Regions from separate parts of the Enterobacter chinensis genome, predicted to be linked through region 1. Evidence: predicted binding sites of a transcription regulator. Region 1 holds the regulator's gene; each other region holds the start of a gene.
What was found. Region 1 encodes CRP, which controls carbon source genes, mostly activating them, when cyclic AMP is high. Its sites were predicted from a motif close to ATGTGANNNNNNTCACAT; they were not measured.

Region 1 (9,951 bases):
CACGGTAAAACCTCTCCGATCGCTCACGCCGGTACCGGGGTATTCACGGGTCTCAATAATCCTTTGACCGTGACGCGATACCATTCGCTGGTGATTGACCCACCGACGTTGCCTGACTGTTTTGACGTGACCGCCTGGAGCGATACGCAGGAGATCATGGGGATTCGTCACCGAGTATGGGATCTCGAAGGCGTGCAATTCCATCCGGAAAGTATTCTCAGCGAACAGGGGCACGCACTGCTGGCAAATTTCCTCAATCGCTGAATATCTGTTGCCTTGCTGTGATTTTTTATGCATATTTTGTGATTATATTTTCACAATCAATGTGACATAAAATGGATGGGCATGACATGGCAACTGAACAACCAGCAATTACCCGCGCGACATTCGATGAAGTGATTCTGCCGATTTATGCACCGGCTGAGTTTATCCCGGTGAAGGGGAAAGGCAGCCGCGTCTGGGATCAGCAGGGTAAAGAGTACGTGGATTTCGCGGGCGGGATTGCGGTAACGGCGCTCGGTCATTGCCATCCTGCGCTGGTGGACGCGCTGAAAAGTCAGGGCGAAACCCTGTGGCACACCAGCAACGTGTTCACCAACGAACCGGCGCTGCGTCTTGGCCGCAAGATCATTGATGCCACGTTTGCCGAGCGCGTGCTGTTTATGAACTCCGGCACCGAAGCTAACGAAACCGCCTTCAAGCTGGCGCGCTACTACGCAACCACGCGCCACAGTCCGTACAAAACCAAAATCATCGCCTTCCATAATGCCTTCCATGGGCGCTCATTCTTTACCGTCTCCGTTGGCGGTCAGCCGAAGTATTCCGACGGGTTTGGGCCGAAACCAGCTGACATTATCCACGTGCCGTTTAACGATCTGCATGCGGTGAAAGCGGTGATGGACGATCACACTTGCGCGGTGGTGGTTGAGCCTATTCAGGGTGAAGGCGGCGTGACCGCGGCAACCCCGGAATTCCTGAAAGGTCTGCGCGAGCTGTGCGACAAGCATCAGGCGCTGCTGGTCTTTGATGAAGTGCAGAGCGGGATGGGGCGTACCGGCGATCTCTTCGCTTACATGCACTACGGCGTGACGCCAGATATTCTGACCAGCGCCAAAGCGCTCGGCGGCGGTTTCCCGGTGAGTGCGGTACTGACCACTCAGGACATCGCTTCGGCGTTCCACGTGGGGTCGCATGGTTCTACCTATGGCGGTAACCCGTTGGCCTGCGCCATTGCCGGTGCGGCATTCGACATCATCAATACGCCGGCGGTGCTGAACGGTGTGAACGCAAAGCGCGAGCTGTTTGTGAAGCATTTGCAGCAGATCGATGACCAGTTCGACGTGTTCAGCGAGATCCGCGGCATGGGCCTGTTGATTGGTGCCGAGCTGAAGCCACAGTACAAAGGTCGCGCGCGCGATTTCCTGCACGCCGCCGCCCACGAAGGGGTGATGGTGTTGAATGCGGGACCGGACGTGATGCGTTTTGCGCCATCGCTGGTGGTGGAAGACAAAGACATTGAAGAAGGATTAACCCGCTTTGCCGCGGCGGTCGCGAAGATCGTTAAAGGCTAATACTCGGTTCGCTTCAACCGGCGGGTTAGCCAAATCCCGTGATGCGGACGCTGACGCCATGCCACCGACGAAATGGTGTGCATGGTGTTCAGATGCCCCAGAATGCGCTGTAAATGTTGCTCCAGGGTGCTCATAGGCCCGTGGGTTAACGTCTCCGGCGCTTCCAGAATATTCGAATCTCCCGACTCACCCGGCGAGTCATATTCCAGACGCTGCTGACAGCGCTGCAACGCAATCTCACACGACTGCAGGTAACGTTGCGCCAGGTCTGGCGTCAGCATCGTGTGCTCGCGCGCCAGCGTCGTCATGGCGTTAATATGCTCGACGATAAACTGGCTGTGGGTCACCCAGAGCTTCATGTCCGCCAGATAGTGCGAGTTAAAGCCCGGCTCCTGCATTGCCTGGTTGAGCGAGTTGAACAGGGCGTTGTGCGCCTGGTTGACCTTCATCCGCTGATAAGCCAGCGGGGAGGGCTGCGGGTCGTCGCTCAGGATCAGGCGAATGGCCTGCTGGTCGGCCTCCAGCGCGTCGTGAGCGTTCTGCCTGAGCAGCCCGCTTTGCCACTGCGGCCACAGCCAGACCATGCCGCCAAAGGCAATCAGGCAGCCGATCAGGGTATCAATCAGCCTGGCGACAATAAACTGTTCGCCATTGAGCGTGAGCAGCTGCAGTGTGTATACCGCCGTCACCGTGAAGCCCACCATCGCCCAGCCGTAGTTTTTGCGGATAATCAGGTAGCTTACCAGCGTAATCGCCAGCATCCCTGCCAGGGTATAACCTTCCGGCACGTGGAAGTGCAGCGTCACGCCCGCAATAATCAGCCCCGCCATCGTTCCGCCGGCCCGATGCAGAATACGCACCCGCGTAGCGCCGTAACCGTTCTGGGTGACAAACAGCACGGTCATTAAGATCCAGTAGGGTTTTGGCAGATGCAGCGCCATGCCCATCAGGCTGGCGGTACTGAGCATAACGCTAATTCTGGCGGCGTTGCGCAGAGCGGAAGATTTAAGAGAAAGATAGCTTCTGAGCGCGGGCAATAACGGAAGCCGCTTTTGCTTATCCGCCATCAGATCGCGGGGGTAAAGCGGGCGCTGTGTACGCAGCACGCGGGCGATGCGGCTGAAGTGCCAGGCGGCAAACTGGCCGACCGGGTTATCCGGATGCTGGCGCGCGATTTTCTCCAGTGCGCCGAGCTGTTTTTCCATGTTAAAGCGCGTGGGGTAGCGGTGGTAGAGAATATCGTCAGCCAGGACCCGCAGGCGCGCCGACACGGTCTGCGCGTTCCAGCGGATCACCGCTTCGGCGTGGCTGCGCTCGACCAGCTTTTGCACCTCTTGCGGGTGGTGAAGGCTAACGGAGATATGCTCCTGCAGATCCAGCCCAACCTGGAAGGTGCGCAGCAGCCGTTTGTATTCGTGGTTCTTGTTGGCGGCGAGCATATGCAGCTGCTGATAGCACTGGCTTATCAGATCCACCACCTTTTGCTGGCGCGTCAGCAGCGGCGGCAAGGATTTTTCCGGATCGGTATGCTGGGTGAGCAGGGTGTATTTGGCTTCGCAGTAATCCGCCAGCTGCACATAGAGCAGGCTCAGGGATTCACGCAGCGGCTGTTCGCGCCACAGCCAGAACCAAAACCAGTTAAACAGCCCGTACCACAGCGTTCCCAGGGCGTAGATCAGCAGCGGCTCCCACACCGGCATATTTCCGGCGAGGCTAAGCGTGAAAATGGCCGCAATCAATGAGGCGGGAAGCAGGCGGGCATGCAGCGAGCTGATTTCGGCCGTGACGCCGAGGGTCATGGCCAGCACGGTCAGAATCAGCGGCAGCGGAATATCCCGGGCAAGCAGAAGCTGTACGGCGAGGCTACAGCCCGCAAACAGGCAGCCGCCAATAATCAGGCGTTTGAAAAAGCGCTTATGCGGCGTGTCCAGACCGGCAATGTTGCAGCAGGCAGGGACGAGAGAAAACAGCAGGCCTTGCTGAAGATGTCCGAGGATCAGGCCTACGGCCACAGGAAGACATAACACCAGCGTTTGTCGCAGTGCGTAGTTAACTTCCGGGTGATAGATCAGCCTGCGCCACATGGGGAGTAGAGACAAAAACGGCGTGACACCTTGTGGTGGCACGCCGTTTAAGCGGAATTAACGCGTTCCGTAGACCACGATGGTTTTACCGTGGGCGGAGATCAGGTTTTGATCTTCCAGCATTTTCAGGATACGGCCTACTGTCTCACGGGAACAACCAACGATCTGACCAATTTCCTGACGGGTAATTTTAATTTGCATGCCGTCCGGGTGGGTCATTGCGTCTGGCTGTTTCGCCAGGTTCAGCAGGGTCTGCGCAATACGGCCGGTCACGTCCAGGAAGGCGAGGTTACCCACTTTCTCTGAGGTGACCTGCAGACGGCGCGCCATCTGGGAAGAAAGACGCATCAGGATGTCAGGGTTAACCTGAATCAGCTGACGGAACTTCTTGTAAGAAATTTCAGCCACTTCACATGCTGTCTTTGCACGAACCCAGGCGCTACGTTCCTGGCCCTCTTCAAACAGGCCCAGTTCACCGATGAAATCGCCCTGGTTCAGATAAGAAAGGATCATTTCTTTCCCTTCTTCATCTTTGATCAGCACTGCCACCGAGCCTTTAACGATGTAATACAACGTTTCCGCTTTTTCACCCTGGTGAATCAGCGTGCTCTTCGATGGGTACTTATGAATGTGGCAATGAGACAAGAACCATTCGAGAGTCGGGTCTGTTTGCGGTTTGCCAAGCACCATGCGCTGTTATCCTCTGTTATAAGCTGTCACCAGAGTCATCAGATGCATCCGGACTCTGGGGTTGCAATCGAATTCTTACCCATACCCTGGGAAGTCGGCTACCGTAACGTTTCGCAGCCAGTAAAGTTTGATGTCCTCTGCATACACGTGTAACGTCAATGTATTACTGTAGCATCCTGAGTGTTTTAGCATAGCTTTCGCCGCGTGTCTCCTGGTGTCTCGCTTCAGCATGATGCAGGTCGCCTTCCATTGCGAGAAATGTAACACACGCGTAATCTGTCACCAAAAATGCAACGTTGGAGTTCAAAAATATGCAAGCGCGCGTGAAGTGGGTTGAAGGTTTAACGTTCCTGGGCGAGTCCGCGTCAGGACACCAGATTTTGATGGATGGTAACTCCGGCGACAAAGCACCAAGCCCAATGGAAATGGTGCTGATGGCAGCAGGTGGATGCAGTGCGATTGACGTAGTGTCGATTTTGCAAAAAGGTCGTCATGACGTGACAGATTGCGAGGTTAAACTCACCTCAGAACGTCGCGAAGAGGCGCCACGCCTGTTCACCCACATTAATCTGCACTTTGTTGTCACCGGTAAAGAACTGAAAGACGCGGCGGTCTCGCGTGCGGTGGACCTGTCTGCGGAGAAGTACTGCTCTGTGGCGTTAATGCTGGAGAAAGCGGTAAAAATTACCCATTCGTATGAAGTGATCGAGGCTTAATCTTTTGGCGGGTGGCGCTGCGCTTACCCGCCCTACGGATTGTTGGCCCGGTAAGCGCAGCGCCACCGGGCAAAACTGATTATGCGATCTGCTTCCCTTCCATCAACCGCTCCACCAGCGGCGTCATGATTAATTCCATCGCCAGCACCATTTTCCCGCCCGGCACTACCAACGTATTCATGTGCGAAATAAATGAGCCCTGCAGCATCGCCAGCAGCCAGGGGTAATCGATACCTTCAAGATTGCGGAAATGGATCACCACAAAGCTCTCATCCAGGGACGGTATCGTTTTGGCGGCGAACGGGTTGGAGGTGTCCACCGTCGGCACGCGCTGGAAGTTAATGTGCGTGCGGGAGAATTGCGGCGTTAAGTAATTGATGTAGTCTTCCATTGAACGAACGACGGAATCCATCACCGCCTCGCGCGAGTGGCCGCGCTCGCTCATGTCACGCGTCAGCTTCTGGATCCACTCCAGGTTAACGATAGGGACCACCCCGACCAGCAGATCCACGTGACGCGCCACGTCGTGTTGAGGCGTGACCACGCCGCCGTGTAATCCTTCGTAAAACAGCACATCGGTGGGTTCCGGCAGCGGCTGCCAGGGGGTGAAGGTGCCCGGCACCTGATTCCAGGGCACGGCTTCATCATAGGTATGCAGATACTTGCGGGACTGCCCTTTGCCGCTCTTACCGTATTCCAGAAAGGTTTGTTCCAGCAGGCCGAAGTCATTGGCTTCCGGGCCGAAGTAGCTGATGTGTTTACCCAGATCGCGCGCCTTACGGATGGCCATGTCCATCTCCGGACGTGTGTAGCGGTGAAAGCTATCGCCTTCGACCTCCGCCGCACGGAGATTCAGCTGGGCGAAAATCTTGCGAAATGCGAGGCTGGTGGTGGTGGTTCCCGCACCACTCGACCCCGTAACGGCAATAACCGGATGTCTGGCAGACATAGCAACTCCCTGACTGAAAAGGTTGGAAGATCAGCCGTGAAACGCGTTGCGGGGCATGATATTGACCGTCTCATGCAGTTCTGACCACACCAGCAATACGTCGCCGCTTTTCAGCTGGCGCTTTACATCGTTGACCTTTTGCTCAAGCGAGCGTTCCTGTTCACCATAATCGGTGCCTTCGCGTAATACAAAGCTTTCAATCAGATTATCGAGCGTTTCGGGAGCCAGATCCTGCCAGGGAATAATCATTTTGCACCGTCCAGATAAGGGGTTAGCCAGTCAGGAATACGCGTCTCAAGCCACATTTTCGGGCGACGCAGCGTACCGCCGATAAACCCGACGTGGCCGCCGTGCTCCGTCAACTGATAGTGAACGTTGTCGGGCAGGAATTCCTGAGCGGGGATCGAGTGATGATCCATAAAAGGGTCATCTTTGGCATGAATGATGAGCGTCGGCTGCGCGATCTTGCTGAGCAGCGGCATGGCGCTGCACTGACGATAATAGTCAATCGCATCGGCGAAGCCGTGAATTTTCGCGGTGATCAGATCGTCGAACTCGCGAATACGGCGCACTTTTTTCAGCTGGCGCAGGCTGACCGGCAGGGTATCCGGGTAGGCCTTCAGCTTACGCGCCGCGTTGGCCTTCAGCAGGTTGAGCAAGTAGCGCTGATAGACGCGGGAAAAGCCTTTCTCCATGTGGTAGCTGCACTGCTCCAGCATAAACGGCGCGGAGACAATCACTGCGGCATCCAGCGGTACGCTTTCACCCTCTTTCGCCAGCAGACAGGCCAGCATATTTCCGCCCAGCGAATAGCCCACGGCAGCGGTGGGAACTGTGCCAAAGTTTTCACGCAGCCAGTGTAAAAACCACGTTCCGTCTTCGGTTTCACCCGAGTGATAGATGCGTTTCTGACGATTGGGTTCGCCGCTACAGCCACGAAAATGCATCACCACGCCGAGCCAGCCGCGGGCTTTTGCCGCCTCAATTAACCCATGCGCATAGGGGCTGTGCAGGCTGCCTTCCAGGCCGTGAAAGACCACCAGACGCGGCTTATGGCGGGCCTGCTCCGGTTCTTCGCTCCAGGCGAGATCCAGAAAGTCACCGTCTGGCAGGTCAAGGCGTTGCCAGTGCGGGGTGAACTGAACCTTGCGGCGGATCAGTCGCGGCAGCATGGTCTGCAAATGGCGATTGGCGACGCCGCGCATAGGCACGAACTCAGTGCTGTCTTCGGCTGCAATGTCGAAGTCTGATGGAATGATTTGGGTCATAAGCGCGATGCTGATTCTTGTCGGAAATTAACGATACTTTCCGAATTGTACCCCGTTTAGCCTGGTTTTCCGAAACATGAACTGATCCCGATCACAAATCTTTACCTTGATTATTACTCTCAGGCTAATGATTCCGCTCTACGCTTAATTGATGCCTTTCTCACCAGAGCGCACACTTTACTCAACGTTAAGCAAATCAAAATGATTAGCTGAATCAGGAGGTTAATAATGTTATCTGGGCAAACACCCACCCGGCAATGGAACACCCGACGTAGCGAAAAAGCACGTCGTCTGGCGTCCGTACCGGTGCAGGGCAAGGTACTGCCGACCGGCGATCTTGTCGCCATGCTGGAGAAGCTGATCGCACCGGGCGACAAAGTCGTTCTGGAAGGCAACAACCAGAAGCAGGCAGATTTCCTTTCCCGCTCCCTCGCTGAAGTGAACCCGCAAATTGTCCACGACCTGCATATGATCATGCCGAGCGTCGGCCGCAGCGAGCATCTGGATATCTTTGAGAAAGGCATCGCCCGCAAGCTGGACTTCTCTTTCTCCGGGACGCAGAGCCTTCGTATTTCGCAGCTGCTGGAAGACGGTCAGCTCGAAATCGGTGCGATTCACACCTACATCGAACTTTACTCACGCCTCTACGTCGACCTTTCGCCAAACGTGGCGCTGATTGCCGGTTTTAAAGCCGACCGCAAAGGCAACCTCTACACCGGAGCGAGCACCGAAGATACCCCGGCGCTGGTCGAGGCTGCCGCGTTCCACGACGGGATCGTCATCGCGCAGGTGAACGAGCTGGTGGACGACGAGTGCGACCTGCCGCGCGTCGATATACCTGGCTCCTGGATCGACTACGTGGTGGTGGCGGACAAACCGTTCTTTATCGAACCGCTGTTCACCCGCGACCCGCGCCTGATCAAGCAGGAACATATCCTGATGGCGATGATGGCTATCAAGGGCATCTACGCAGAACACCAGGTGCAGTCCCTGAACCATGGGATCGGCTTTAACACCGCGGCGATTGAGCTGCTGCTGCCTACCTACGGCGAACAGCTCGGCCTGAAGGGCAAAATCTGTAAGCACTGGACGCTGAACCCGCATCCGACGCTGATCCCGGCCATTGAAAGCGGGTGGGTAGAAAGCGTGCACTGCTTCGGCGGCGAGCTGGGGATGGAAGAGTACATCCGCGCCCGTCCGGACGTGTTCTTTACCGGTGCCGACGGCTCTATGCGCTCCAACCGCGCCTTCTGCCAGCTGGCAGGCCAGTACGCGGTGGATATGTTCATCGGCTCTACGCTGCAGGTTGACGGTTACGCCAACTCCTCAACCGTGACGCGCGGTCGTCTTTCCGGCTTCGGCGGTGCGCCAAACATGGGCCATGACCCGCATGGTCGTCGTCACGCTACCCCGGCCTGGCTGAACATGATCACCGAGCCTGACCCGATGCAGCGCGGTAAAAAACTCGTCGTGCAGATGGTGGAAACCTTCCAGGCGGGCGTGAAGCCATCCTTCGTGGAGAAACTCGATGCCGTTGACGTGGCGAAAGCCTCCGGTATGCCGCTGGCGCCGGTGATGATCTACGGTGATGACGTAACGCACGTCTTGACGGAAGAGGGGATTGCCTACCTTTACCGGGCGAAAGATCTGGAAGAGCGCCGTGCCATGGTCGCGGCCGTTGCAGGGATCACCGATATCGGCCTGGGCGTGGACGCCAAACGCGTGGCGGAACTGCGCCAGAGCGGCAAAGTGGTCTACCCGGAAGATATGGGGATTCGCCGCACCGACGCCACCCGCTCTCTGCTGGCGGCAGGCAGCGTATCAGACCTCGTGGAGTGGTCCGGCGGTCTCTACAACCCACCTGCGAAATTCCGGAGCTGGTAATGAAACTTCTGCCCCAGATTCAGGTTGAAGGCGGTGCCGAATGGCTGGCGCGAACCGCCACGCAGTGTCTGATCGACGAAGCACGTTTAAGCCCGAAACCCGGTCTGGTGGACAGTCGGGGGAACGGCGCGCACCACGATTTATCCCTTGCGCTGATGGAGCGCTCCGCGCACAGCCTGACCCTCACGTTTCAGGCGCTGGCGCAGCAAAGCTGGCAGCGTCCGGCAGATATTGCGCTTCGGCAAACCGTCGGGCGGCTCGGCCGCGAAGGCGAGCAGCAAATGATGGCCGCAACCGGGGGCGTAAACACCCATCGCGGCGCGATTTGGGCGCTGGGATTGCTGGTCAGCGCGGTGGCGATGCTGGGCGGAGATGCCTGGGCGCAAGACGTCGCCAGCACCGCCGCGCAGCTGGCGAAACTTCCGGACGATGCGGCGCCGAAGGTGTTCAGCAAAGGCCTGCGCGCCACGCACCGTTATCGCGTGCCGGGCGCCCGCGAAGAGGCTCAGCAGGCGTTCCCGCACGTTATGCAGCGCGCATTGCCGCAGCTTCGCCTCAGCCGTCTCAACGGCAGCAGTGAAGCGCAGGCCAGGCTCGACGCGCTGATGGCAATCATGACGTCGCTCACCGATACCTGCGTGCTGTCGCGCGCCGGAATGGAGGGGCTGGACGCCATGCAGGAAGGTGCCCGTGCGGTACTGAATGCGGGAGGCTGTGCAACCCTCGCGGGTCAGCAGGCGCTGGCGAACTTAGACCGTCAGATGCTGGCACTTAATGCCTCCCCGGGCG
Region 2 (9,951 bases), on a different contig from region 1:
ACGGATGATATCCAGCGTGGTTACGCCGAACAGTTTGTTTTTGTCGTAAACACCCGCTTTCTTCAGCACTTCAGCCGCGATAGCCACGGTGGTGTTCACCGGGTTAGTGATGATACCGATGCACGCTTTCGGGCAGATTTCAGCAATCTGCTGCACCAGGTTTTTCACGATGCCCGCGTTGACGTTGAACAGGTCTGAACGATCCATGCCTGGCTTACGCGCCACGCCTGCAGAAATCAGCACCACGTCGGCACCCTGCAGTGCAGGACGCGCATCTTCACCGGAGAAGCCTTTGATTTTTACAGCGGTCGGGATGTGGCTCAGATCAACCGCCACACCAGGGGTTACCGGAGCAATATCGTACAGGGAGAGTTCTGAGCCTGAAGGCAGTTGGGTTTTCAGTAGTAGGGCAAGCGCCTGGCCGATACCACCAGCAGCGCCGAGGACTGCGACTTTCATCCTAAACTCCTTATTATGGTTAACTTAAGTATCTGTAAATCCGTTGCGGCGACCTTAATTCAGCAAGTAAATAATTACAATTTTCGTAGCTAAAGAATTTGAGGTCACGCGACTTTATCTCTCTTCAGAAGACTATCTGAGGACAGACGGCAACGAATTAAGAGGTGGTTACAATACACCCTGCCCCGTCACCAAAACAACATCATTTTGATAACATTTAATTTACTTTTAAGCTTATTTGCGCGGCGTGACCCAGGCATGTTTTCTGATAACGAAATCTGATAAAATCACTCCCTTTCATAACATTATTTCAGCCTGGCGCTGAGTAGATAATTTGCATAAAAATTCATCCACATGCATAATAATGTTGTTTCTATCGTCATATTCCGGGTGACTTATGCGAAGCTCGTCTAAGCAAGAAGAATTAGTTAAGGCGTTTAAGGCGCTACTCAAAGAAGAGAAATTCAGTTCTCAGGGAGAAATTGTTCAGGCGCTGCAGGAACAAGGCTTCGATAACATCAATCAGTCGAAAGTCTCCCGCATGTTAACCAAATTTGGCGCGGTACGTACCCGTAACGCCAAAATGGAGATGGTTTATTGCCTGCCTGCAGAACTTGGCGTGCCGACCACCACCAGCCCGCTCAAGAATCTGGTTCTGGATATCGATTACAACGACGCCGTTGTGGTGATCCGCACAAGTCCTGGTGCCGCGCAGCTGATTGCCCGCATGCTGGACTCGGTAGGTAAAACGGAGGGTATCCTCGGGACTATCGCCGGCGATGACACCATCTTTACCATCCCGGCTAGCGGCTTCTCCGTTAAAGATCTCCACGAAGCGATTCTGGGTCTGTTCGAACAGGAACTGTAATCCTCTCTCCCCGCAGCGCCGCTGCGGGGATCATTCTGCTCCCGCCTCATTTCCCCTTGTCTTCTACTGCCGATAGCTTTGACAAATAGTGCTTTTTACCACCCATTAACATTCACTTAGTGAATGATAAATCAAAAAATCGCACAAAAAATCAAAAGACAATATCCATATGATTTAATTAGAGATAACGCCATAAAGCGGACAAAAAACAAGCAATATTATGCAATTTGGTTATAAAAAAAAGACTGGTTAATACGTAATAACAACGGAAACCATTAGTCTGGTATTAATTTTTACCGTTATTAGTGTATACTTGATTTTGTGATGAGGGTCACGAAACAAGACCCCACTAAAAAATTCGACGAGGTAAAAATCATGAAAATCAAAACAACTGTAGCGGCGCTGAGCGTCCTGTCTGTTCTGTCATTCGGTGTTTTTGCGGCTGACTCCATCAATGCCGATCAGGCGCAATCCCGTCAGGCAATCGGTACGGTTTCTGTCGGTGCGATCGGCACGTCTCCGATGGACATGCGTGAAATGCTGAACAAAAAAGCGGAAGAACAGGGTGCGTCTTCGTATCGCATCATCGAAGCGCGTTCAGGTGACCACTGGCACGCTACCGCTGAGCTGTACAAATAAGTTTTAGTAATAACTGACAACGTAAATCTCCACTCAACGGCACCAGGTATAAAAATAGCGGTTCAACCCTTCTCGCCGTTGAGCAAAAACCCTATTCAGGAGTAAAGACTATGAAAACTAAATTGATCATCGCAACCCTCGGTCTGGCTTCCGCTCTCTCTTTCGGCGCGAGCGCAGCCGTACAGCAAGTGAATGCCGACCAGGCACAAAATCTGCAGCGTATGGGCAGTGTCTCCGTAACGTCTGTCACCGGCTCACCGATGGATATTCGTCACGAACTTGCCGCAAAAGCTGAAAAAGCAGGCGCCAGCAGCTATCGCGTCACCGAACTGAATCAAGGTGACCACTGGCATGCTACGGCTGAACTGTATAAATAAACCCTCGTCGTATCTCATCATACGACTTGCCCCTGGCCTCATGGTCAGGGGCTTTTTTTTCATTTTCATTCAATGACGAGCGTTAAAACGCAGTTGCCCTTCCAGTTCTTCTTCCGCTTCATCGAACAGTAATATCAGTGCGCCAAAACGTCTGCGCAGCTTATCGGGCAAATGGATGAACTCAATCTCCAGCGGTAGCGGCAACAGACTACCGGTTACCACGTCCCAGAGCGTGTCCAGATTCGTCACGCTTCCCCGTTCAAGATCAAACACCTGGATAAATTCACGGTAGAAGTCTTCCTGACTGTCGATCTCGTCAAAATCAAAGGTATAGGTTTTCATTGCCAGCCACCCAGTCCAGGCGAGCGGCAGATGCCGCCCTGTCTATTATAATCCCCCGATATGCAGGGTTTTAACTTCCAGATACTCTTCCAGCCCCAGCACGGAGCCCTCTCGTCCAAGGCCTGACTCTTTTACGCCGCCAAACGGTCCAAGCTCCGTGGACACGGCGCACTCGTTAATACCAATCATCCCGCTCTCGATTGCCTGTGAAACGCGGAAAATCCGTGAGAGATTCTGGGTGTAGAAGTAAGCCGCCAGCCCATAGGGCGTGTTGTTGGCGCGCTGGATAACTTCATCTTCCGAGGTGAAACGGAAGCACGCGGCAACCGGGCCAAACGTCTCTTCTTCTGCCAGCTTCATACCTTCATGGCAGTCACCCAGCACGGTTGGCATCCAGAAATTCCCTCCAAGCGGATGAGGCTTACCGCCCGCCAGTACGGTCGCGCCCCGGGCGACGGCATCGTCAACATGCTCACGCACCTTGTTGACCGCAGCAGGTTCAATCAGCGGTCCGACGACGACCCCGTCTTCAAGACCATTACCGACCTTCAGCGCCTTCACCGCATCGGCAAGTTTATTCACAAACTTGTCGTAGACGGTTTCCTGAATATAGAAACGGTTCACGCTGACGCAGACCTGCCCGGCATTACGGAACTTGTTGGCGATCGCCCCCTGAACCGCAGCGTCGATATCCGCATCCTCAAAAACGATATACGGGGCATTTCCCCCCAGCTCCATGGAGACTTTCTTCATGGTTTCTGCAGCATTACGCACCAGCGTTTTGCCGACGGAGGTCGAGCCGGTAAAGGAAATTTTACGCACCTCCCGGCTTGCCATAATCGCATCGCTGATCTCATGCGTATTCCCGGCTACGGCGTTAAGTACGCCGTCGGGCACACCGGCCTGTTTTGCCAGCGTAAGCAGCGCAAAGGCGCTGAGCGGCGTGTTATTTGCCGGTTTGATTACCCCGGTACATCCTGCTGCCAGCGCCGGGCCTAACTTGCGGGTGAGCATGGCCATCGGGAAGTTCCACGGCGTAATTGCCGCGACCACGCCAATCGGTTCACGGGTCGCCAGAATGCGCGATCCGGGTTTGACAGGTGGAATTATTTCACCGTTAGCGCGCTTGGCCTCTTCGGCAAACCACTGGATAAAGCTGGCAGCGTATTCCACCTCACCTTCCGCTTCTTTCAGGGGCTTGCCCTGCTCGGTGGTCATTAACCGCCCGAGCCAGCTTTTATTCTCAATAATCAGTTCGTACCAGCGGTACAGAATGGCCGAACGTTCTTTCGCGGTTTTAGCACGCCATGCCGGGAAGGCTTTGGTAGCCGCTGCGATAGCATCTTCTGTTTCCGCTTTACCCGCTTTCGCCACTCTGGCGATGACCTCACCGGTAGCGGGGTTCAGCACATCAAACGTCGTGTCCAGCGTTTTCCAGATTCCATTGACCAGATAACCGGTCTGAAAAAGGATGTGGTCCTGTAGCGCCTGAGTCGTCATATGCCCTCCCTTTCTGTAATGTAAAAGACTGCCGAAATAAGTATAGCCACAAAAAAACCGACGCTTTTGGCGTCGGCTTTTTTACTTCAGTCAGTTATCCGTGAGAGCACTCTGGTAGCGATGCAGCATTGATACCAGCCGTCCTACCGGCTCGGTCACCTGCGGCGGTGCTTCCCAGACCTTAAGCTTCTCCTGGTAGATATCCAGCTCTTCAAGCAGTTGCGTAAAGTAACGACGCCGTTTGTCGTCACTTGTCGCAGAAAGCACGTGATCGGCGGTGCGACGGAGCTGACGGTGCCAGGCCGACAGATCGTCGTTGATCGGCACAGGCGCGTTACGCAGACGCTGGTGTGCAATGATCATGGTTAACGCCAGCCGGAACTTAGCGATATCCCCCGGGAACTTGTTCAGCAGTAAAAACAGCTGCTGATAGAGCGCGGGTAAGTGGTTCTCTTTACGACGCGCGGTATTGGTTGTCATAGACGACACCGCAGCCGACACAAACTGATTCAATAACACGCGGCCCGTTCTTGCCTGCGAGTTATCCCGTACCAGCAGAATAACCATCATCGCCAGGAAACAGCCCACCAGCTGACCTAACGCGCTGTCGAGAAACTGGCTGAAATGGAAGGTCATCGGGTTATCCAGCACAAGAATGTTAATCGTACTCGCCAGCGCCCCCAGCGATCCCAGCCGCCGTTTTTGGACTTCAATGCCGATAAAGAACGCCATCACCGCCAGGCTAATACAGAGCAGCAACATGCTCTGTTGTGTAGACGGAATGATGACCAGGAAATAGAGTGCGCCTATCGGCAATGCGGCAATCGTACCGTACAGAAAATCAATGGCGACCATACGCGGGTTAGGCAGACGCATCGCCAGTGCGGTAACGACGGCAATCATCACCATTGCACCGCTGCCGGACGTCCAGCCGGTCCACAGCCAGAACAGCGTGCCGAGCATGCAGGCAAGCGTTGTACGCCAGAAGTTAACCATCGCATGATGACGCTCGGCAGATTCCGCCTTGATCACCACTTCCCCCTGAAGCACCTCTTCTTCCGCCGCGCTGATTTTGGTGTTACCGATCGCGCCACGTTTCAGCAACAGGTAGCGCGTCGCAGCGCCGACCCAGGTGTAGATCGTCACGGGCGTGTCGCGTTCCCCCGTCCAGGCGATGACCCTGCGCATGCGCTTAAGCTGCTTGTGCACGTCCTGCACCGTTTCCACCGGCTCGGCAAACAGTTCGCGGAACGTATCGGTCACCACTTCCGGGCGCGTGTTCTGGATAAGATAGGTTTCGCACGCCTGGGTGATGAGCGTCAGAGAGACGGTATTGAGCGCTTTAAGGCGACGGTTAGCGCGGGCCCAGCGCGAAGATTCCATATTAAGATTGCTGCGCATCCCTTCCAGGGCCTGCGTCCGACGAACCAGCCCGCTCCAGGCTTTATCCACTTCTTCGCTGTCGCCATGCTTAATGCACAGCTGCATCAGTTGGTACTGGGCAACGATCAGCGCGTCGAGTTCACGGTCAACTTCCTGCTTGATGGAGCGCGGGGAGAAAAGTAGGTCAGCGACAATGGCGCAGACGATACCAATCACAATCTCACTGCAGCGTTCAACCGCAAACTGCGGGGCGAGCAGCGGCTCGGATTGAATGGTGATGACAATAATCAGTGCGGTATAGCCCGCCAGGCCCCAGGCGTAGGAGTTCTCCACTTTCACCAGAGAGGAGATCCAGGTGCAAAAACCCGCCCAGATACAGCAGACCATCAGCATCAACAGCGGCGTGCGGATCATCAGGATAATAATGGTGAGCGCCGCGAAACAGCCGATGAACGTCCCGATGATACGCAGCATTCCGCGGTAGCGGATTGCGCCAGAATAGGGCTCCCCACCCGCGGCGAAGGCAGGACCCGCCGCGACAATCGCAGCCGTCAGCACCGCCCAGCGAGGGGTTTCAAGCTGGAAGTGAAAGCCAACAAACAGCGCCAGCACAATGGCACACGCCAGCTTCACGGCGAAGCGAATGTGCTGGCTGGCGATGGAAAAGATCCCCATAGCGATTAACCAAACTCGCGCAGGCGATGGGCTATTTTACGGAAGAAAGAGTCCTGGCTGGCATCTCGATCTTTTTCACCGGTTATCACCACCGTTGCAGTCGTACCCGCAGGCCACAGATTTCCCTGCTGCTCGTCAAGGTGGATACGCACCGGCACACGCTGGGCCAGACGCACCCATTCCAGGTTGGAATCCACCGTCGCCATCCCTTTGGCATCGTTAGAACTGCTGGAGTTGGTCACCCCCGCGGCGACGCTGTCGACGGTGCCTTTAAAGACGCGGTTGCTGCCGAGCGGCGTAATTTCCGCCCGGAAACCTGGGCGCACGCCTTCCAGCTTGGTCTCTTCCATATAGGCGAGCACGTAGAAGGAGTTCTGTTTAACCAGCGCCACGGCGGTTGAGCCGCGGGTGATAAATTCCCCGGCATAGACATTAAGATTAGTGACCCAGCCATCGGACGGCGCGCGGATCACGGTGCGCTCGAGATCGAGCTTCGCCAGGTCGCGCGTCGCTTGCGCTTTCGCCAACTGGTGTAGCACGGTTTGCAGCACGTTGTTGGACTGGTCAATCTCTTCACGGGACATTGCCTGAACGCCCAGCTGGTTACGGCGGCCTGCCTCACGGCGTTTCTCCGCAGCCAGCGCCTGGTAATAGGCCACGTCCGCTTCCGCTTCTTCCAGCGCTTTCTGGTAACGAGGCTGGTCAATGGTGAACAGGACCTGATCTTTTTTCACCAGCTGGTTATCGTGAACGTTAACCGCCGTGATAAGACCGGCCACGTCGGGGGCGATTGCCACTACATCGGCGCTGAAGCGCGCATCACGCGTCCACGGCGATTCGGTGTAATAGACCCAGGCGCGGAAAATAGCGATGAAGGCGAGGATAACCAGCGCCATCGTGATGGCAGTGCGGGAGATTTTTCTTGTTAGCGTTTTCACATCAACCTCAGACAAACATGCGCGATATCAGGTAAAACAGGCAGCAATACAGCGCGGTATTGAACAATGCAGGGTGCCAGACGAAATCGTAGATCCCGGTAGGGACCAGCACCTTGCGCACCAGCCAGAAGATCGCCAGTGATAAAAGAAGCTCGAAAAATATCGGTGGGAACGACAGACCGAACACCACGATAACGGGAAACAGACTCATGTTGACCTTGATAAGAGACAGTGCAGGCTTCAGAATTTTTTAGCGCACGCCACCGCAGGAGAGCAAGAAACGTCGGGCGAGAATGGCGCAGCCGTTATGTAATTAATAATATATTAACGTAACTGTTATGCTGTTATCTATAATATGTGATCTAAATCACTTTTAAGCCAGAGTGAACAATGGAACGTTTAAAACGCATGTCGGTCTTCGCCAAAGTGGTGGAACTGGGCTCTTTCACCGCGGCTGCACGCCAGCTTCAGATGAGTGTCTCATCCATTAGCCAGACGGTGTCCAAACTGGAAGATGAGCTTCAGGTTAAGCTGCTCAACCGCAGTACCCGCAGCATTGGGTTAACCGAAGCGGGTAAAATTTACTATCAGGGCTGTCGCCGCATGCTGCTTGAAGTGCAGGATGTTCACGAACAGCTCTATGCCTTCAACAACACCCCCATCGGCACGCTGCGCATCGGGTGTTCCTCAACTATGGCACAAAATGTTCTCGCTGCCATGACCGCGGATATGCTGAAAGAGTACCCCGGGCTTACCGTCAATCTGGTGACGGGCATCCCGGCGCCGGATCTGATTGCCGACGGGCTGGACGTGGTGATCCGCGTCGGCGCGCTGCAGGATTCCAGTCTGTTCTCGCGTCGGCTGGGGAGCATGCCGATGGTCGTCTGCGCCTCGAAGAGCTATCTGGCGCAGTACGGTGCTCCGGAGAAACCCGCCGACCTCACCAACCATTCGTGGCTGGAGTACAGCGTGCGGCCCGACAATGAATTTGAGCTGATCGCCCCGGAAGGGATCTCCACTCGACTGCTGCCGGAAGGACGGTTTGTCACCAACGACCCCATGACCATTTCACGCTGGCTGGTGGCCGGCGCCGGGATCGCCTACGTGCCGTTGATGTGGGTGATCAACGAGATCAACAGCGGCGTGCTGGAGATCCTGTTCCCTCGCTATCAATCCGATCCGCGTCCGGTGTACGCCCTGTATACCGAGAAAGACAAGCTGCCGCTTAAAGTACAGGTGTGTATTAATTATCTGACCGAGTATTTTGTGGACGTAGCGGAGTTATTTCAGGGGATGCGGGGAAGAAGGAAAGAATAGCTAATTGGCGCTAATTGACACTACAGCCACTAGCCCTTTATTTTATAAACAGTCTGATATTCAGACTGTTATTAATTTGTTGCTGATTTGAATAACAAAATGTATTCCGCAGGATGACGTTAAACAAGGAAAAGAAATGAATATATTTGAACAAACACCGCCTTCGCGCAGGCGCTATGGACTCGCCGCGTTCATCGGTTTAATTGCAGGGATTGTCTCCGCTTTTGTCAAATGGGGCGCCGAGGTGCCGCTCCCGCCCCGAAGCCCCACCGATTTATTCACCGCCGCGTGCGGGCCCGAACAATTAATAAGAGCCGCAAGTCAGATTGATTGCTCCCGTAATTTTCTAAACCCTCCCTATGTATTTTTACGCGACTGGCTGGGCGTCGGCGATCCTAACGCGGCGGTTTATACCTTTGCCGGACATATATTTAACTGGGTTGGCGTAACACATATTATTTTCTCAATCGTGTTCGCTGTAGGGTATTGTGTAGTTGCTGAAGTCTTTCCGAAAATTAAACTCTGGCAGGGTTTGCTGGCGGGTGCGTTAGCTCAGCTTTTTGTTCATATGATCTCCTTCCCGCTGATGGGGCTGACGCCACCGCTGTTCGAACTTCCCTGGTATGAACACGTGTCAGAGATCGTGGGTCATCTGATCTGGTTCTGGTCGATCGAAATCATTCGCCGCGATTTACGCAACCGCATCACGCACGAGCCGGATCCGGAGATACCGCTGGGTCACTTACGTTAAAAAAAAGGCGCTACTCCGTAGCGCCTTTTTTATGTGAACGCAGGTCAGGCCGTGCCGCCCACCGTCAGGTTGTCCACTTTCAGCGTTGGCTGACCCACGCCAACCGGCAGGCTCTGGCCTTCTTTACCGCAGACGCCCACGCCGTTATCCAGCTTGAGATCGTTACCAACCATGGAGATCTGCTGCATGGCTTCAATACCGGAGCCAATCAGCGTCGCGCCTTTCACCGCTTTGGTCACTTTACCTTTCTCGATGAGATACGCTTCTGACGTGGAGAAGACGAATTTACCGGAGGTGATATCCACCTGACCGCCGCCAAAGTTTGGCGCAAAGATACCGTAATCAACGGATTCGATAATCTCCTGCGGCGTGGATTTGCCCGGCAGCATATAGGTGTTGGTCATGCGCGGCATTGGCAGGTGCGCATAGGATTCACGACGACCGTTACCCGTTGGCGCTACGCCCATCAGGCGCGCGTTGAGTTTGTCCTGCATATAGCCTTTCAGCACGCCGTTTTCAATCAACACATTGTACTGACCTGGCGTACCTTCGTCGTCGATAGCCACCGAGCCACGGCGATCGCGCATGGTGCCGTCATCCACAACTGTGCACAGTTCAGAGGAGACGAGTTGCCCGATCTGACCACTGAATACGGACGTACCGCGACGGTTAAAATCGCCTTCCAGACCGTGTCCTACCGCT
Region 3 (9,951 bases), on a different contig from region 1:
CGATCGCCACAATAATCCGGTGAGCTGCGATCTGACCATCACGGACGATAGCGTCAAACCCGCCGTTGAGCGCAAGTACACCATCAAAAACACGATTGAATATTACTGAGAGTAAAGCCGCGCAGGTTACTGCGCGGTAGGTTTCAGCAGGCTGGCGCCTGACGGCTTGTGCCCGGCCAGGTGCTGATGCTGGAAGATGCACATGCGAATGGTATTGCGGTATTCACCGTTGATAAAGAACTCGTGAATCAGCTCACCTTCCACCATAAAGCCCAGCTTGCGGTAGATATGGATCGCTTTCTCGTTCTCTTTGTCCACAATCAGGTAAAGCTTGTAGAGATTCAGAACGTTGAATCCGTAATCCATTGCCAGCTTCGCCGCCCGTGAGGCGAGGCCTTTTCCCTGATGCTCAGGGGAGATGATGATCTGGAACTCCGCCCGGCGGTGAACATGGTTGATTTCAACCAGCTCCACAAGACCGGCTTTTTCGCCTTCACACTCCACCACAAAACGACGTTCACTTTGATCGTGAATGTGCTTGTCGTAGAGATCGGACAGCTCGACAAAGGCCTCGTAAGGCTCTTCGAACCAGTAGCGCATCACGCTGGCATTGTTGTCGAGCTGGTGGACAAAGCGCAGGTCTTCACGCTCCAGCGGACGGAGCTTAATGTCGCAGGGAGCCGACATTATGGAGCTACCGTGCGGCCAGTGCGGCGATCCAGGCAGCGCAGGGTGTTAGGCTCCCAGTAGGCATTGACGTTTGCACTTTGCTGACACTTATCGCGTGCGTCAAAAGCGACATCTTCTTTGTCCCACTCTTTTTCAGCACGTTTGTTGACCTTCTGACGAAGGTTGCGGGTGTCATTCCATTGTTCTTTGTCCATAGCGGCGTTCTGGCGGCTTTGCGCGCTGTCACCAGACTCAATGACGAGTTTGCTGGTTTCCGCTGACGCGGAGGCGGCGAAGGCGAACGATGACAGCGCCAGAAGGGCTGTCAGACAAAGGCGTTTGCTTAATGTGGTCATAGCGTTTCCTTTTAAATGGGTGCAGATAATCAAGTTACCCCGTACAGATTCTACACTAAAGCAAAATGACGGCATACCCGCGGAGCAAGTATGGAAAAGTAAAGGACATCATCAGGTATGATGTTTAAATAAAACCTCACCTGATGTGAAATATGCTTAAAACGACGCTGCTTTTTTTTGCCACCGCGCTATGCGAAATCATCGGCTGCTTCCTGCCCTGGCTCTGGCTGAAGAAGGGGGGAAGCGTATTGCTGCTGATCCCGGCGGGTGTCGCGCTGGCCCTGTTTGTATGGCTGTTAACGCTGCATCCGGCGGCCAGTGGGCGCGTTTACGCGGCTTACGGTGGCGTCTATGTTTGTACTGCGCTGCTGTGGTTACGCGTGGTGGACGGCGTCAAACTCAGCGCGTACGACTGGGCCGGCGCGCTGATTGCCCTGTGCGGTATGCTGATTATTGTGGCGGGATGGGGGCGGGCCTGACCCCCCCGGATTTTGTGATCGTTAGCTGATTTTATGATCATTATACTTGTATGGTAGTAGGGTTGATGGGTAAATTTCCAGCATCACAACGAACGATGTAAGGAAAGGAATTATGAAGATTGTCGCGGCTGACGTGTTTGTTACTTGCCCGGGGCGGAACTTTGTCACCCTTAAAATTACCACCGATGAAGGGATTGTCGGGCTTGGCGATGCCACGCTGAACGGACGCGAACTCTCGGTTGCTTCTTACCTGAAAGATCACCTTTGCCCTCAACTGATTGGCCGCGATGCGCACCGCATCGAAGATATCTGGCAGTTTTTTTATAAAGGTGCCTACTGGCGTCGCGGACCGGTCACCATGTCGGCCATCTCCGCCGTGGATATGGCGCTGTGGGACATCAAAGCCAAAGCCGCCAACATGCCGCTCTACCAGCTGCTGGGCGGTGCCTCCCGGGAAGGGGTGATGGTCTATTGCCACACCACCGGTCACACCATCGACGATGTGCTGGAAGATTACGCCCGTCATAAAGAGATGGGCTTTAAGGCGATCCGCGTGCAGTGCGGCGTGCCGGGCATGAAAACCACCTACGGCATGGCCAAAGGCAAAGGGTTGGCCTACGAGCCTGCGACAAAAGGCGACTGGCCGGAAGAGCAGCTCTGGTCTACAGAAAAATACCTCGATTTCACACCGAAGCTGTTCGACGCGGTGCGAAGTCAGTTCGGCTTCAATGAACATCTTCTGCACGACATGCACCATCGCCTGACGCCGATTGAAGCGGCGCGTTTCGGCAAGAGCATCGAAGAGTTCCGCATGTTCTGGATGGAAGACCCGACGCCTGCGGAAAACCAGGCGTGCTTCCGTCTTATCCGCCAGCATACCGTCACGCCGATTGCAGTGGGCGAAGTGTTTAACAGCATCTGGGACTGCAAGCAGCTCATTGAAGAGCAGCTTATCGACTATATCCGCACCACCATTACCCATGCGGGCGGCATCACCGGGATGCGTCGCATCGCAGACTTCGCTTCGCTCTACCAGGTGCGTACCGGTTCACACGGCCCGTCAGATCTGTCGCCTGTGTGCCACGCGGCCGCGCTGCATTTCGACCTGTGGGTGCCGAACTTTGGCGTGCAGGAATATATGGGCTATTCCGAACAAATGCTCGAAGTCTTCCCGCACAGCTGGCGGTTTGATAACGGTTATATGCATCCGGGCGATAAGCCGGGTCTGGGCATTGAGTTTGATGAAAAACTGGCAGCGAAGTATCCGTACGATCCTGCCTATCTGCCGGTGGCCCGTCTTGAAGACGGCACGCTGTGGAACTGGTAAACGAGGAGCGAACGATGAAAAGCGTAGTGATTCAACAGCCGAACCAGCTGGTCATTGAAGAGCGGCTACTCCCGCTGCCGGGCGCGGGTGAAGTACGCGTCAAGGTTAAACTGGCCGGGATTTGCGGTTCAGACAGCCACATCTACCGCGGGCATAACCCGTTTGCGAAGTATCCACGCGTCATCGGCCATGAGTTTTTTGGCGTGATTGATGCCGTGGGTGAGGGCGTCGACAGCGCGCGTCTGGGACAGCGCGTTTCGGTCGATCCGGTGATCAGCTGCGGGCACTGCTACCCGTGCTCCGTCGGTAAGCCTAACGTTTGCACCTCGCTGGTGGTGCTGGGTGTTCACCGTGACGGCGGTTTCAGCGAATATGCGGCAGTGCCCGCTAAAAATGCCTGGCCCATCCCGGACGCGATCCCGGATAAACACGCCGTTATGGTTGAACCCTTCACCATTGCCGCCAACGTGACGGGGCAGGCCAGTCCTGTTGAACAGGACGTTGCGCTGATTTACGGCGCGGGCCCGATGGGGCTGGTCACCGTGCAGGCGCTGAAAGGCGTCTATAAGGTGAAGCAGGTTATCGTAGTTGACCGCATTGATGAACGCCTGAAAATGGCTCAGCGCAGCGGCGCGGACTGGGTGTTTAATAACGGCGAGCAGTCGTTGCAGGCCGCGCTGGACGAAAAAGGCATCAAACCGACGTTAATCATTGATGCCGCCTGCCATCCAACGATTTTGCAGGAAGCGGTAACCCTGGCTTCTCCGGCGGCGCGCATCGTGCTGATGGGCTTCTCCAGCGAGCCGAGCCAGGTCGTTCAGCAGGGCATCACCGGCAAAGAGCTGGCGATATTCTCCTCGCGCCTGAATGCCAATAAATTCCCGGTCGTGATCGACTGGCTGGAAAAGGGGCTGATCGACCCGGAAAAACTGATCACCCATACCTTTGACTATCACCACGTTACAGACGCCATCGAACTGTTTGAGAAAGACCAGCGGCAGTGCTGCAAAGTGTTACTCACGTTCGGCCAATAATCATATAAGCGGTTAAGAGCCTGCGCAGACAGGCTCTATGTGGTACGCATCTTACCTTTTAGAGATAGCCATTATGACGCAAGCACAACCTCAAAGAACCACCTCCGATCTGGTGAAAGCCGCCGTTTCCGGCTGGCTGGGCACCGCCCTGGAGTTTATGGACTTTCAGCTTTACTCCCTGGGAGCCGCCCTGGTCTTCCATGAGATCTTCTTCCCGGAACAGTCTGCCGCGATGGCGCTGATCCTGGCGATGGGAACCTACGGCGCAGGCTATATTGCGCGCATCGTCGGGGCCTTTATCTTCGGACGAATGGGCGACAGCATTGGCCGTAAGAAGGTACTGTTTATCACCATTACCATGATGGGGATCTGCACCACGCTGATTGGCGTCCTGCCGACCTATGCGCAAATCGGTATTTTTGCCCCCGTTCTGCTGGTGACGCTGCGTATTATTCAGGGGCTGGGTGCCGGGGCAGAGATCTCCGGGGCCGGGACCATGCTGGCGGAGTACGCGCCGAAAGGTAAACGCGGCATCATCTCCTCGCTGGTGGCGATGGGCACTAACTGCGGGACGCTGAGCGCAACGGCGATCTGGGCGGTGATGTTCTTTGCCCTCGACCGTGAAGAGCTGATTGCCTGGGGCTGGCGCGTGCCGTTCCTGGCAAGCGTGGTGGTGATGATCTTTGCCATCTGGCTGCGTATGAACCTGAAAGAGAGCCCGGTCTTTGAGAAAGTGAACGATGCACAAACCGTGCAGCCGGACACCTCACTGGGTTCAATGGTGAAAAGTAAATCCTTCTGGCTGGCGACCGGCCTGCGGTTTGGTCAGGCGGGTAACTCGGGTCTGATTCAGACCTTCCTCGCCGGGTATCTGGTCCAGACGCTGCTGTTCGATAAAGCCATCCCTACCGACGCGCTGATGATCAGCTCCATTCTCGGGTTTATCTCCATCCCGCTGTTGGGCTGGCTTTCCGATAAAGTCGGACGCCGTCTGCCTTACATTATCCTCAATATCTCCGCCATTCTTCTCGCGTACCCGATGCTGTCGATTATCGTCGATAAGAGCTATGCGCCGGGGACGATCATGCTCTCTATCATCGTTATTCATAACTTCGCCGTGCTGGGGCTGTTTGCCCTGGAAAATATCACCATGGCGGAGATGTTTGGTTCGCGAAATCGCTTTACCCGCATGGCTATCTCAAAAGAGGCGGGCGGTCTGGTGGCGGTGGGCTTTGGTCCGGTGCTGGCGGGGATCTTCTGCAATATGACCGGCTCGTGGTGGCCGATTGTTGTCATGCTGGTTGCCTACTCCATGATTGGGCTGATCTCTGCGATCCTGATGCCAGAGGTGCGGGACCGTGATTTGAGCGCAGCGGAAGACGCTGCGGAGAACGCCCCAAAAGAGCCTGCGGCCTATGGCGCTGTCTCCTCGCGACGCTAATGGTTTATAGCTTGCGTGACTTGTCACACAACTTTATCTTTATGTCACACCACATGACCAAAAGTTAATATAAATCAAAATCTCAAACGGCAGTATCAGTATGGTTGATGGCAGATATTTTTTTACTCCAACTGCCATTCTAGTTGGTGTAGTCAGCAGGCGCTGCCGCTTAAGCAAAGAGCGGCAGCGAACCACAGCTTTCTAATTGATGAGTCTTAATCATGGAAAACACGTTATTACAGGCCAGGGCGACGCTGCCTCAGTACGATCGTAACAGCCTTAAAGCACGCATTGTTCATTTAGGGTTTGGCGCATTTCACCGCTCACATCAGGCGGTGTATGCCGACATTCTCGCGGCTGAGCATGGCAGCGACTGGGGCTACTGTGAGGTTAACCTGATTGGCGGCGAGCAGCAGATTGCCGATCTTAACGCGCAGGATAACCTCTATACCGTGGCGGAAATGTCCGCCGATACGTGGACATCCCGCGTGGTTGGCGTGGTCAAAAAGGCGCTGCATGCGCAGGTTGACGGGCTCGAGACCGTGCTGGCCGCGATGTGCGAACCGCAGGTAGCGATTGTCTCGCTGACCATCACCGAGAAAGGGTACTGCCATTCGCCGGCGACCGGGCAACTGATGCTCGATCACCCGTTTATTGTTGCCGACCTGCAAAAACCGTACCAGCCAAAATCCGCTCCGGGCGTGGTCGTCGAAGCGCTGGCGCGACGCAAAGCGGCAGGCCTGCCTGCGTTTAGCGTGATGTCCTGCGACAACATGCCGGAGAACGGCCACGTGATGCGCAATGTGACCTGCGCTTACGCCCGCGCGGTAGACGGTGAGCTGGCGGACTGGATCGAAGCCCACGTTACCTTCCCGTCAACCATGGTGGATCGCATCGTGCCCGCAGTTACTCCCGATACGCTGGATAAAATCGAACAGCTGACCGGCGTGCGCGATCCCGCAGCGGTGGCCTGTGAACCGTTCCGCCAGTGGGTGATCGAAGATAACTTTGTCGCCGGGCGCCCCGAATGGGAAAAAGCCGGCGCCGAGCTGGTGTCAGACGTCATTCCGTTTGAAGAGATGAAGCTGCGCATGCTCAACGGCAGCCACTCATTCCTGGCGTACCTGGGCTATCTGGCGGGTTATCAGCATATCAACGAGTGTATGGAAGATGAGCACTACCGCGTCGCCGCTCACGCGCTGATGCTTAACGAGCAGGCACCAACCTTAAAAGTGAAAGGCGTCGATTTAGCACGCTATGCCGAACTCCTGATTGCCCGCTACAGCAACCCGGCCCTGCGCCACCGTACCTGGCAAATCGCGATGGACGGCAGCCAGAAGCTCCTGCAGCGTATGCTGGATTCCGTACGCTGGCACCTGGTACATCAGAAACCTTTCCCGCTGCTGGCGCTGGGCGTGGCCGGCTGGATGCGCTATGTCGGCGGCGTGGATGAGCAGGGTAACGCCATTGACGTGAGCGATCCGCAGCTGGCGGTGATTCAGGTGGCGGTGAAGGGAAGCGCGGAAGGGGAAAGTCGGGTCAACGCGCTGCTCGGCATCGAGGCCATCTTTGGCAAAGAGTTACCGCGGGAAGCGAAATTTGTTGATGCGGTGATGAAGGCGTACCAGATGTTACTGCAAAAGGGCGCAAAAGCGACCGTGGCTCAGTACGTGTCTCAACGGTAATTCAGCACATGCCGCCGTTTGCGGCGGCATGTCTGCGCACGGCTTAGTGCATACCCAGGCGAATCAGCTCGATCGGTTCGAACTTACCTTCGCATCCTTCCACTTCAACCGTTTTACTACGACGCACCTGCTCGGCACTGAGGCCGTCGCTGTGGATCGCTTTAATCACGCCGAACTGGTTTGTGCCGCTAATCATGACGCGGCTGCCAGTGGTGATTGCATTACGGTTACGGTCGTATGTCATCATGGTATTTTCTCCTCTCTAACCTGTTCGTTACGGCGCTATTTCAGGTGTGCCGTTCACGGGGCATATAAATACGCCTGTCCGCGCTTCATGTTTTTGTTTTTGATCAAACTCACACTTTTTTCTTTATTGTGTCTGGCGCTGACGGTTCACGACGGTAATTTACAAACCCGACAGTTATTTTCTTTAATTGATAGTTTCGACAGGGAAGCGTTGAGGATTGGTTTATATTCCTGATGTCATGCTGGGTTCAGGAAATAACCCTTTCATCGGAATAAGGAGTCAGGCTTATGTATAAGAAGATTTTGATGCCTGTTGATGTGTTTGAAATGGATTTGAGCGACAAAGCGGTGCGCCACGCGGCCAATCTGGCGAAGGCAGAGGGCGCGTCGATTACCCTGGTCAATATTCTGCCTGCCAGCAGTCGGTCTCTGCTGCGGGGATTCAATGCCGATATTAAAAAGTTTGAAGAGTATATGACCGCAGAGTCCGGGAAGAAAATGAACGAGCTTAAAAGACTCTTCGATATCTCCCCTGAGAATATTCACAGCATGGTTCGCTTTGGCAACGTCCGCGATGAAATCATCAAGCTCAGCAAAGAGGGGGAATATGACGTCATCGTCATCGGGTCGAAAAATCCGAGCATCACTACGCATCTGCTGGGTTCAAATGCCGAAACAATCCTGCGCTACGCCACTATTCCGGTGTTAGTCGTTCGCTAACCCTGTCGCCGCGCCCGAAAGGGGGCGGCGTAATATTACTCTTCGCTAAACCACTCGCTATTTTCCTGACGAATAAGCTGCACGGACTCGCTAATTTCCTGCAGGTGCAGCGTCATCGCTTTTTCCACACCGTCCTGGTCGCGCTTTTCAAGCGCGCTGAAAATATCATGATGCTGTCGGAGCAACATTTCCGGCGGGGAGACGTGATCGAGACTCATGTAACGCACGCGGTCGATGGTGGCTTTGATGTTTTCGATGGTGTCCCAGGCCAGCTGGCAATCCGCAATTTGCGCCAGTTTCTGGTGGAACTCATCATCAAGCTGGAAGAAGTCATTGAGCTGCTTGCGGTCAATCGCAATACGCTGCTGATGCAGGTTCTGCTCCAGCAGGTAGCACTGGTTGTCGTTGATGAGCGTTGCAGCACGGCGCGCCACCGCGCATTCAATGGCCTGGCGAACAAAACATCCGTTACGTACCTGAGAAAGTGAAATTTTATTCACATAGCTGCCGCGCTGCGGGCGGATTTGAATCAGACCATTTTCCGCAAGCTTAATAAACGCTTCACGCACCGGCTGACGGGATACGTCAAAACGCACGGACACCTCTTTTTCAGAAAGCGGCGTTCCCGGCGGGATCAGGCAATGGACAATATCACGTCGCAAAATGCGATAGATTTGCTGGTTTACGGGCTGGGTGGGATTAAGTTGCGATTCAGCGGCCATGAGTTGTCATTTCTCAGAGAGTTAGCCTGAACATACTACCATTCTTTTATGACCCGAAACAGACCCGGCCCGCAGGCCGGGAAGGGCACATTTAGCCACGATGGACGCTAAGTCCGCCAAAACTCTGGCTGACTGGCATCATTTCTACGGTATTGATGTTGACGTGCTTTGGCAGCGTCGCCACCCACCAGACCGTTTCGGTGACATCTTCAGGCGTCAGCGCGTTCGCATTTTCGTAGGTCTTGCCCGCTTTTGCGTCATCGCCTTTGAAGCGGACGTTGGAAAATTCAGTGCCACCCACCAGGCCCGGCTCGATATCGGTGACGCGAATGGCGGTGCCGTGCAGATCGGTACGCAGGTTAAGGCTAAACTGGCGCACAAACGCTTTCGTTGCGCCATAAACGTTGCCGCCTGCGTAAGGCCAGCTCCCGGCGGTGGAGCCGATATTGATAATGTGGCCGCGGTTGCGCTCGACCATGCCCGGCAGGACCGCGCGGGTCATATAGACCAGCCCTTTGTTGTTGGTGTCGATCATATTTTCCCAGTCTTCCACGCTGGCTTTATGTGCGGGCTCCATGCCCAGCGCCAGACCGGCATTGTTGACCAGCACGTCGATGGCGCGCCACTCGGCGGGCAGGTTGGCAATCATCTCTTCAATGGCCGCGCGGTTACGCACATCCAGCTGCGCGGTCAGGATGCTGTCGCCTAATTCGTCTTTCAGCTCCTGCAGACGTTCCTGACGGCGACCGGTCGCAATAACCTTATGCCCGTTGGCGACGAAGCGACGCGTGATGCTTTCACCAAAACCTGCCGTTGCCCCGGTAACTAAAATAATCATCTCACTGTTCCTCAACGCTTTTTGTGTTGTACTAACATAGCACGGCCGCAGAGGGTGCGTTAAGGCAACATTTGTATGACAGCATTGCAGGGGATGGCGGCCTGGCCTACTCTGGGAGGATACCCGTACTCAGGAGTGAAAGATGACGGCCACCAATCCCTTTTTTGAAATCAGCCTGTTGCCTTACCAGGCTCCCCATTTTGATGAAATCAACGACAGCCACTATCGTCCGGCTTTCGATGAAGCCCTGCGCCAGAAGCGGGCGGACATTGACGCCATTATCTCTCAAACCGCTGCGCCAGATTTCAATAACACCGTGCTGGCGCTGGAGAAAAGCGGTGCCATGCTCTCGCGCGTCAGCAGCGTTTTCTTCGCCATGACCTCCGCGCACACTAATACGTACCTGCAGGAGCTGGAGGAACAGTTCTCCACCG

Region 2: the regulator CRP is predicted to act here: its motif matches at 7,537-7,554, upstream of aaeR (HTH-type transcriptional activator AaeR).
Region 3: the regulator CRP is predicted to act here: its motif matches at 7,336-7,353, upstream of ydfZ (putative selenium delivery protein YdfZ).

Annotation. Positions count from the first base shown of each region.
Region 1 covers NZ_JARDVI010000008.1:44,774-54,724, reverse strand. The annotation lists gene pabA (aminodeoxychorismate synthase component 2) at 1-264, shown strand, start outside; gene argD (bifunctional acetylornithine/succinyldiaminopimelate transaminase) at 351-1,571, shown strand; gene PYW49_RS20930 (YccS/YhfK family putative transporter) at 1,568-3,655, opposite strand; gene crp (cAMP-activated global transcriptional regulator CRP) at 3,713-4,345, opposite strand; gene PYW49_RS20920 (OsmC family protein) at 4,657-5,061, shown strand; gene PYW49_RS20915 (phosphoribulokinase) at 5,141-6,010, opposite strand; gene PYW49_RS20910 (YheU family protein) at 6,041-6,259, opposite strand; gene PYW49_RS20905 (hydrolase) at 6,256-7,278, opposite strand; gene mdcA (malonate decarboxylase subunit alpha) at 7,507-9,162, shown strand; gene PYW49_RS20895 (triphosphoribosyl-dephospho-CoA synthase) at 9,162-9,951, shown strand, end outside.
Region 2 covers NZ_JARDVI010000003.1:35,805-45,755, reverse strand. The annotation lists gene mdh (malate dehydrogenase) at 1-459, opposite strand, end outside; gene argR (transcriptional regulator ArgR) at 857-1,327, shown strand; gene yhcN (peroxide/acid stress response protein YhcN) at 1,703-1,966, shown strand; gene yhcN (peroxide/acid stress response protein YhcN) at 2,077-2,343, shown strand; gene PYW49_RS09490 (barstar family protein) at 2,413-2,685, opposite strand; gene PYW49_RS09485 (NAD-dependent succinate-semialdehyde dehydrogenase) at 2,731-4,185, opposite strand; gene aaeB (p-hydroxybenzoic acid efflux pump subunit AaeB) at 4,276-6,243, opposite strand; gene aaeA (p-hydroxybenzoic acid efflux pump subunit AaeA) at 6,249-7,181, opposite strand; gene aaeX (p-hydroxybenzoic acid efflux pump operon protein AaeX) at 7,189-7,392, opposite strand; gene aaeR (HTH-type transcriptional activator AaeR) at 7,572-8,498, shown strand; gene PYW49_RS09460 (YagU family protein) at 8,635-9,249, shown strand; gene tldD (metalloprotease TldD) at 9,294-9,951, opposite strand, start outside.
Region 3 covers NZ_JARDVI010000001.1:389,225-399,175, forward strand. The annotation lists gene PYW49_RS01995 (YnfC family lipoprotein) at 1-109, shown strand, start outside; gene speG (spermidine N1-acetyltransferase) at 127-687, opposite strand; gene PYW49_RS02005 (DUF1283 family protein) at 687-1,025, opposite strand; gene PYW49_RS02010 (YnfA family protein) at 1,178-1,504, shown strand; gene manD (D-mannonate dehydratase ManD) at 1,617-2,831, shown strand; gene PYW49_RS02020 (Zn-dependent oxidoreductase) at 2,846-3,865, shown strand; gene PYW49_RS02025 (MFS transporter) at 3,939-5,306, shown strand; gene PYW49_RS02030 (mannitol dehydrogenase family protein) at 5,528-6,991, shown strand; gene ydfZ (putative selenium delivery protein YdfZ) at 7,035-7,238, opposite strand; gene PYW49_RS02040 (universal stress protein) at 7,526-7,957, shown strand; gene PYW49_RS02045 (GntR family transcriptional regulator) at 7,993-8,679, opposite strand; gene ydfG (bifunctional NADP-dependent 3-hydroxy acid dehydrogenase/3-hydroxypropionate dehydrogenase YdfG) at 8,771-9,517, opposite strand; gene dcp (peptidyl-dipeptidase Dcp) at 9,660-9,951, shown strand, end outside.